DNA from 2 places in the Microbacterium neungamense genome. Region 2 is predicted to be linked to the other one. Evidence: predicted binding sites of a transcription regulator. Region 2 holds the regulator's gene; the other holds the start of a gene.
What was found. Region 2 encodes HspR, which represses chaperone genes until heat shock. Its sites were predicted from a motif close to AAGTTGAGTCNNNNNGACTCAACTT; they were not measured.

Region 1: JSY13_RS10725 (ATP-dependent Clp protease ATP-binding subunit) is a predicted target of HspR. The motif match lies at 2,918-2,942, and genes of this name have one in related genera.

The regions. Positions count from the first base shown of each region.
Region 1 covers NZ_CP069717.1:2,196,081-2,200,489, reverse strand. Annotated here, with positions in the region: partial or broken gene JSY13_RS12745 (NAD(P)H-dependent flavin oxidoreductase) at 1-524, shown strand, start outside; gene purU (formyltetrahydrofolate deformylase) at 647-1,498, opposite strand; gene JSY13_RS10735 (glutaminase) at 1,593-2,084, shown strand; gene JSY13_RS10730 (glutamine amidotransferase-related protein) at 2,127-2,843, opposite strand; gene JSY13_RS10725 (ATP-dependent Clp protease ATP-binding subunit) at 2,957-4,409, shown strand, end outside.
Region 2 covers NZ_CP069717.1:2,423,556-2,427,964, reverse strand. Annotated here, with positions in the region: gene JSY13_RS11865 (nucleotide exchange factor GrpE) at 1-388, shown strand, start outside; gene JSY13_RS11860 (DnaJ C-terminal domain-containing protein) at 396-1,367, shown strand; gene JSY13_RS11855 (heat shock protein transcriptional repressor HspR) at 1,370-1,879, shown strand; gene JSY13_RS11850 (stealth family protein) at 1,876-3,453, opposite strand; gene JSY13_RS11845 (hypothetical protein) at 3,759-3,935, shown strand; gene JSY13_RS11840 (dihydrodipicolinate synthase family protein) at 3,881-4,409, shown strand, end outside.

The DNA of each region.
Region 1 (4,409 bases), 230 kb from region 2:
CCGAGGCGGCCGGGCACCGGGTCTCCTTCCTCCGCCCGGCCGAGGAGTCGCTCGTCGGGCTGTTCTCCCTGCTGCCGCAGGTCGCGGATGCCGTGCGGGTGCCGGTGATCGCCGCCGGCGGCATCGCCGACCGTCGGGGCGTGGCGGCGGCGTTCGCCCTGGGTGCCGCGGCGGTGCAGGTGGGCACGGCGTTCCTGGTCACCGCCGAGTCGGCCGCGAACGACGCGCACCGGGCGGCGATCCGCGCGACGCCGGACGACGGCACGGTGCTCACCCGCGCGATGAGCGGGCGGCTCGCCCGCGGCGCCCGCAACCGCGCGGTCGCGGAGATCGAGGCCGCCGGGGCGATCGCGCTGTTCCCGGCGCAGAACTGGCTGACCGGCCGGTTCCGGGCGGTGGCGGGCGAGCGCGGCCTCGGCGACCTGCAGTCGCTGTGGCTGGGTCAGTCCGCGCCGCTGGCGCGCCGCGACACCGCCGCCGAGGCGTTCGCCGAGCTCGTCGCCGGCCTCCCCGCCGGAGCCTGACGCGGCGCCGGACGGCCCCCTCCCCGGCATCGGTCCCCCGCCCCGGCATCCGGGCTCGCGCCCCGGTATCCGGGCCCGCGCCCCGGCATCCGGGGCCGCGCCCAGGTCGGCGCGCCGCCTCGCTACAGGATGACGGTGGAGCGGCCGTGCACGATCACGCGGTCCTCGGCGTGCCATTGCACGGCGCGCGCCAGCACCAGGCGCTCGACGTCCGCGCCGCGGCGCTGCAGCTCCGCGGCCGACTCCGAGTGCGTCACACGGGTGACGTCCTGCTCGATGATCGGGCCCTCGTCGAGATCCGCGGTGGCGTAGTGCGCGGTCGCGCCGATGAGCTTCACGCCGCGCTCCTTGGCCCGCGCGTACGGGTTCGCGCCGATGAAGGCGGGGAGGAAGGAGTGGTGGATGTTGATCACCGGCGCGCCGATCCGCTCGATGAAGTCGTCGGTGAGGATCTGCATGTACCGCGCGAGCACGACCAGGTCGACGTTGCCCTGCAGCAGCTCCAGCTGCCGCCGCTCCATCTCGGCCTTGTCCGTCGACGGGATGTGCACGAACGGCACGCCGAAGGACCGCACCGCATCGGCGAGGTCGGGGTGGTTCGAGACGACCATCGTGATGTCGATGTCCAGCTGGCCGCGCTCGGTGCGCCACAGCAGCTCCATCAGGCAGTGGTCGTACTTCGACACGAAGATCGCGACGCGCTTGCGCCGTGCGGTGTCGTGCAGCGACCACTCCATGCCGAACCGCTCGGCCACCTTCTGGATCGACGCCTCCAGCGCCGGGCGCTTCGCGGCCAGACCCTCCAGATGCAGCACCGTCCGCTGGAAGAAGCGGCCGCCCTCGGCATCCGTGGAGTGCTGGTCGAGGGAGATGATGTTCGCGCCGTGCTCGGCGAGCACGCCCGCCACGGCGGCGACGATGCCGGGCCGGTCGTCGCAGGCGATGAGCAGGCGTGCGGTGTCGGACTGTGACATGGATGCTCCTCGGGGTCTGGGTCATTCTCCCCCGGATGCGGCGGCGAGCACGAATCGCCCGCGTCGCGAGGCGTGCGGTCGATAGCCTGAGGACGTGGAAGCGAGCGAGGCGGTCACGGCGTCCGCGCTGTTCGACGACGCGCGCCGGCGGCTGGCGGATGCCGGCGCGCCCCGCGTGGCGCTCGGTCGCGAGCGGCGGTCGCGGTGGCGCGGCGAGCGGATCGTGCGCGCGGGGGAGGCGTGGCACCTCGGTGTGCTGCTGCTCACCGCGGACGCCGTGCTCGCGACGGGGGAGATCCTGCGGGCGGGCGATCCCGGGCGGCGCGGTTACGCGGCGGAGTCGTCGCGGGCGCGGGCGGAGCGGCGGATGCAGGCGCTGCGCGGCGGCTTCGCGGAGGGGGAGATCGTGCACCTCGGCTGGACGGCGGTCGACCTCGGCGCCGTCGACGCCGGAGGAGAGTCCGGCCCGCTGCGGAGCGTCGACGGCATCCCGCAGGTGCGGTGGGCGCCCGGCGGGGCGTTCGTGCCGCTCGCCGGCTACCTCGACGAGCGCATCGCGCTGCTCGGTCGGGCGGACGGGGCCTGAGGGACCGCGAACGATCGGCGACGCGGTCAGCGTCGGCGACGGTCAGCGGGCGGCGACGCGGTCGGCGAAGCGGCGGAGCAGGTCGGTGCCGCGCACGGATGCCGCGAGCACGCGCTGCGCGGTGAGGTCGTACTCCCGCGGATCGAAGTAACCGGTGCTGCGGTAGTAGGCCATCCGGTCCACGAAGTCCTGCGGGGTGACCTCGGGGTGGAACTGCGTCGCGTACAGCCGCGACCCGACCCGGTACGCCTGCACCGGGCAGTCGTCGTTCGTGGCCAGCAGCACGCTCCCCGGCGGCGGCTCGGCCGAGCCCTCCTTGTGCGCCGTGAGCACCGGCAGCTCGGGCGCGGACGGGCCGAACACGGGATCCTCCGCACCCGCGGCCGTGATCCGGATCGTGGTCGGGCGCGTGGACTCCGGGGTCGCCGTGCCGACCGTGCCGCCCAGCATCCGCGTCACCACGCCGATGCCGTAGCAGGTGAAGAACGCCGGCGTGCCGCCGTCGAGCGCCCGCTGCGCCATCGTCTCGAGGTCGGCCTCCACGCGGCGCTGCACCGCATCGCGCTCCTCGGCGACGACGTTGAACGGCGAGCCGCCGACGACCACCCCGTCGAAGCCGTCCGCCTCGCCGTCGAGCGGGCGGTCGATGAGGTCGATCCGGGCCAGCTCCGGCACGCCCAGCGCCCGCCGGAACGAGCGGTGCTCGGCATCCGCCGCCCCGCGCTCCGGCCTCACGCAGACGTAGAGGAGCGAGACCACCCGGCGATTCTATCGACGGGCCGGAACGCGGATCCGGATCGGGAACCGGGAATAGACACGCGCAGCCCGCGTTAAACTTGAGTGAAGCACGCTCAACTTTCCAGGAGGACACAGTGCCCAACGACTTCAGCCCTTCCGGCGCGAGCTCGTTCGATGAGTTCCTCGCCCGGTATCTCGCGGGCGAGCAGGCCCGCCAGGTGCGCTCCATCGACCTCAGCCGGTTCCTCACCGCGCGCACCCAGCAGATCCTTCAGCGCGCCGGCCGCTTCGCGCTCGAGCGCGGTCAGACCGAGCTCGACTCCCTGCACGTGCTCCGCACGATCGTCGAGGACGACGCCGTCGCGCACGCCATCGAGCACATCGGCGTCTCGCCGCGTGCCATCGTCGAGGCCGTCGACGCCCGTCTGCCGATGCCGGCCGAGCCCGCCGGCGTGACGGCGGCGACCATCACGCCCAGCGCCAGCCGCGCGCTGTTCCACGCCTATCAGGTGGCCCGCTCGTCCGGGTCGACGTACATCGAGCCCGAGCACCTCTTCTTCGCCCTCGTGCTCGGGCAGGACGTGCCCGCCGGGCAGATCCTCGCCCGCGCCGGCGTCACCGCGGAAGCCCTCACGCAGGGCATCCGCGAGCAGGTCAGCGCGCCGGTCGCCGACGACGGCTCCACCGAGCAGTCGGCCACGCCGATGCTGGACAAGTACGGCATCGACCTCACCGCCCGCGCCCGCGCCGGCGAGCTCGATCCCGTGATCGGGCGCGCCGACGAGATCGAGCAGACCATCGAGATCCTCAGCCGCCGCACCAAGAACAACCCGGTGCTCATCGGCGAGGCCGGCGTCGGCAAGACCGCGATCGTGGACGGCCTGGCGCAGGCGATCGTCGACGGCGCGGTTCCCGCTCAGCTGCAGGGCCGCCGCGTGATCGCGCTCGACCTGCCGGCCATGCTCGCCGGCACCCGCTACCGCGGCGACTTCGAGGAGCGCCTCACCAAGACCATGGACGAGATCGCCGCGCACAAGGACGAGACGATCGTGTTCATCGACGAGGTGCACACGGTCGTCGGCGCCGGCGGGTCCGGGGACAGCGGCATGGACGCCGGCAACATCCTCAAGCCGCGCCTGGCCCGCGGCGAGCTGCACATGGTCGGCGCGACCACGCTCGGCGAGTACCGCACCATCGAGAAGGATCCGGCGCTGGAGCGCCGGTTCCAGCCGGTCAAGGTCGATGAGCCCTCGATCGAGGATGCCGTGCGCATCCTGGAAGGGCTGAAGGATGCGTACGAGCAGCACCACCGGGTGACGTACACGGATGCCGCGCTGCGCGCGGCCGTGACGATGAGCGCCCGGTACCTGCCGGATCGCGTGCTGCCGGACAAGGCGATCGACCTCATCGACCAGGCCGGCGCCCGCCTTCGGCTGCGCCTGGGCGCGCCGGTGGACGCCTCCACGCTGATGGCCGAGCTGGCCGACCTCGAGGCGCGCAAGAACGCCGCCGTCGCGGGGGAGCACTACGAGGAGGCGTCGCGGCTGCGCGACGAGATCGCCGCGGTGCAGGCTCGCATCGGCGCCG
Region 2 (4,409 bases):
CAACTACCGCCGGCGCACCGAGGAGCAGCGCGGCATCGAGATCGCCCGCGCCAAGGGCGAGGTGGCGAAGGGCCTGCTGCCCGTGCTCGACGACCTCGACCGCGCCCGCCAGCACGGCGACCTCGAGGAGGGCTCCCCGTTCGCCGTGATCGCCGACAAGGTGCGCGCGGCGGTCGAGCGCCTCGGCGTGGTCGCCTACGGTGAGAAGGGCGAGGAGTTCGACCCGCAGCACCACGAGGCGATCTTCCAGCAGCCCTCGCCGGACGTCGAGAAGCCGACGGTCCTCGAGGTCGTCGAGGTCGGCTACCGGCTGGGCGAGGTCGAGCTGCGCCCGGCGAAGGTCGTCGTCGCTGTGCCGGACGAGGCGTCGCCGGGCACGGAGGGCTAGGTGATCGATGGCTAGCCAGGACTGGTTCGACAAGGACTTCTACAAGACGCTGGGAGTCTCGAAGGACGTCAGCGACGCGGACCTGAAGAAGACGTACCGCAAGCTCGCGCGGAAGTACCACCCGGACGCCAACCCGGGCGACGCCGCCGCCGAGGCGAGGTTCAAGGAGATCAGCGAGGCGTACGCCGTGCTGAGCGACCCCGAGCAGCGCCGCGAGTACGACGAGATCCGCGCGATGGGCTCCGGTGCCCGCTTCACCGCGGGCCCGGGTGCCGCGGGCGGGTTCGAGGACGTCTTCAGCCGCTTCGGCGGCCGCGGCCAGACCGCGGACTTCGACGACATCTTCTCGATGTTCACGCAGGGCGGCGGGTTCGGGTCGGGTCGGTTCGGGCAGCAGACGGGCGGCTTCCGCGGGTTCGGCGGTCCGCAGCGCGGCGCCGACGTCACGGCCCGCACCACGATCGACTTCATGACGGCCGCCAAGGGCGAGACCATCACCCTGCAGGCCGAGGACGGCAAGCCGTTCAAGGTCAAGATCCCCGCCGGGGTCGCCGACGGGCAGAAGATCCGCCTGCGCGGCCGCGGCCGCCCCTCGCCGGACGGCGGGGAGAGCGGCGACATCGTGGTGCAGGTCACCGTGCGCCCGCATCCGGTGTTCAGGCGCGAGGGGAAGAACCTCCGCATCACCGTGCCGGTCACCTTCACCGAGGCCGCGCTCGGCGCCACCATCGAGGTGCCCACCCTGGACGGCGACACCGTCCGGCTGCGCGTGGCCCCCGGCACCCCGTCCGGCCGTGTGCTGCGCGTCAAGGGCCGCGGCATCACCACCGGCAAGGGCTCCGGCGACCTGCTCGCCGAGCTGCAGGTGGTCGTGCCGTCGCACCTCGATGCCGCCGCGCGCGAGGCGCTGGAGCGGTTCCAGGAGCTGGAGCCGAAGGAGAACCCGCGCGCGGAGATGATGGCGAAAGCGCAGGTGTAACGATGGACGCGGACTCCCCGCTGTTCGCGATCGCGGTCGCGGCCGAGCTGGCCGGGATGCACCCGCAGACGCTGCGGCAGTACGACCGGCTCGGGCTGGTCGTGCCCGGGCGCACCCGCGGCGGCTCGCGGCGGTACTCGATGCGCGACATCGAGCAGCTGCGGGAGGTCGCGCAGCTCTCCAGCGAGGGGATGAACCTGCCCGCCATCGCGAAGCTGCTCGACCTCGAGAACGAGGTGCGGATGCTGCGCCGCCGCGTCGCCGAACTCGAGAACGCGCTGCGCGCCGAGCGGGAGAACCGCCCGGGCGTGCGCGTGTTCGCCGCCGGGCCGTCGGGTCAGGTGATCACCCTGCCCTCCGGCCGCCGGGTGCGCCGCTCCACCGAGGTGGTGCTGTGGCGCCCGCGCATCCCCGCCGCCGGCCGCGAGGACGACGGCGGGGAGGCGGTGCCGGGCGGGCAGCCGGCACGACAGCAGCCGCGCCGGCCGGGGAACCAGCCGGCCGGAGGCTAGCCGCTGATCGCGGCGGATGCCCGGTCGGCGTCCTCCGCGGCATCCGCCTTCTCCCACGGCGCGCGGATCGGGAACAGCCGCTCCAGCGCGTCGCGCACGGCCCGCATCCGCAGCTGCTCCGGGATGTCGGTCTCGGCGCCGTCGTTCAGGCAGAACATGTCCAGGTCGCTTCTCTCGACCAGCCGGTCCACCCGCTCCAGCGCACCCGCCGTGGTGGTGTGCACGTACCGCACCCGCGGCCGCGTCGTCGGCACCGCGCGCCCGGTGAACAGCGCGTAGTAGTGGTACAGGCTGTTCGTCACCGAGATGTCGGTCATCGACCGGAACCGCGCGGCGGCGGTGCGGGCGAACTCCTCGGGGAAGGTCTGCTCCAGCTCGAACAGCACGCTGCGGCGCATCGGGGCGGCGCAGTGCTCCAGGTCGCGCACGATCGTCCGCCCGAAGCGCTCCCGCAGCAGGGCGCGGTTCACCCGCAGGCCGTTGTCGTGGCCGCTGCGCTCCACCTGCGGGGCGCCCGCGCCGATCCGGATCTCGCTCTCCACGAACTTCGTCGTGCCGCCCGGGGCGAAGAACAGCTCCGGCTCCAGCATCCGTCCGAAGAACATGTCGTCGTTCGAGTACAGGAAGTGCTCCGACAGGCCGGGGATGCGGTGCAGCTGCGCCTCCACGGCGTGCGAGTTGTGCGTGGGCAGCACGCTCGGGTCGGCGAAGAACTCCTCGCTGCGCACGATGGTGACCTTCGGATGCTCGGCGAGCCAGCGCGGTGCCGGCGAGTCGGTGGCGATGAAGATCCGGCGGATCCACGGTGCGTACATGTGCACGCTGCGCAGGGCGTAGCGCAGCTCGTCGACGTGCCGGTAGCGGGCCGGCCCGTCGTCGCCCTCGCCGACCACGTGCGCGGCCAGCTGCGCCGCGCGCTGCCGCTGGAACTCGGTGGAGGAGCCGTCCACCCAGGAGAAGACGATGTCGACGTCCTCGCGGAACTCGTCCGGCAGCGGGTCGAACATGCCGTCGATCGTGCGCCAGACCCGGCCGTACCGCTCGACCTCGGTGAAGGAGAGGTCGGATGCCGGCGTGAGCCGCCGGGTGAGCACGTTGTCGTCGGGCGCCTCGACGAGGTCTGCGCCGAACCGCCAGAACTCGACGCGGGCGGCCAGCGACGCTCCGTAGCGGAGGGTGCGGCCCGGTGTGATCCGGGGGCGGAACACGCGCAGCGCGGAGGGCGCGCCGGCGGGTGCGACGGCATCCTCCACCGGTACGGCGGGCCGTCCCTTGAGCTTGACGTAGAACGGGTCCTCGGGCAGGTGCGCGCGCAGCGCGTGGATGGCGGCCTCGCGGTTCTCGGCGTCCACGACCAAGGACGGGGTGGACCGGTCGCGGCGGATCAGCATCACATCGATGCCGGCGGCTTCGAGGGCGTCCGCGGTGGCGCGCAGGTCGTCGATGCGCGCCTGCCACGGCGTGACGTCGTCGTGGACGAGATGGAGCAGGCCCCGATCCAGCAGCACGTCCGGTCGTGCGATGAGATCGGTGCTGCGGTGGCGGGTGCGGGGCAGCGCCGAGAGTGTCGTCATCATCGTCCTCCTTCGCGGGGTCGGCCGAGCACCGCCGGCGGACCGGGGACCGTGCTCGGAATGAGCGTGTCGCGCCGTCGCGGATGCCGCGGAAGCGCTGCCGGGGTGCGATGGCACCCGAACGGCGGGCGTCTGGCGGAGTCGTCGAGCGACGAGGGGCGCGACGGAATTATATCGCCCGGGGCATCCGTCTGTCTCGGACGGGGCTGAGCGCTTGCACAGGAACGATCGGCGGGCAAGCCCCTCGACACCGTCCCGCGTGCGCCGAGAGGATGGCCACCCCGCTCACTTCGAGGAGGTGCATCGTGGCGGTCACCGAGGCACGCACGGCCGGCCGACGCGCCACGCGTGCCCGCGAGGTCCGGCGTGCCGGACGCGACCGCTACGACAAGCGCGAGGCGATCGCGGGGTACCTGTTCATCGCGCCGTGGCTGATCGGGTTCCTCGTCTTCACCGCGGGCGCGATGATCTACAGCCTGTAAATCTCGTTCAGCAGCTACAGCCTCGCCACGAGGGCGCTTTCGTGCTCGGCACGACCGGAGAGTTCCCCGCTGTCGACGTCGACGAGTTCACCGCGCTTGTGTCGGCCGCGATGGAGGAGCTCGCCGATCGGATGCGCGTGATCGTGCACGTCGGGCGGCCGAGCGCGTTCGAGGCCGTGCGCCTGGTCGGGGTCGCCCGGGCTCTGGGGGTGCGCGAGTTTGCCGCGCTGACGCCGTACTACCTGCGCTCGACCGACGACGCCGTGTTCGACTACTTCCGGCAGGTGTCGGATGCCGTCGGCAACGGGCGCCTGTACGTCTACATCTACCCGGCGCGCAGCGGCAACCCCGTGTCGCCCGAGCTGCTGGTGCGGCTCGCCGAGCTGCCGAACGTGGTGGGTGCCAAGGTCAGCGAGCTGACGCTGGACGACCTCGCGGCCTACCGAGCGGCGGTGCCGGAGGGTTTCGAGCTGT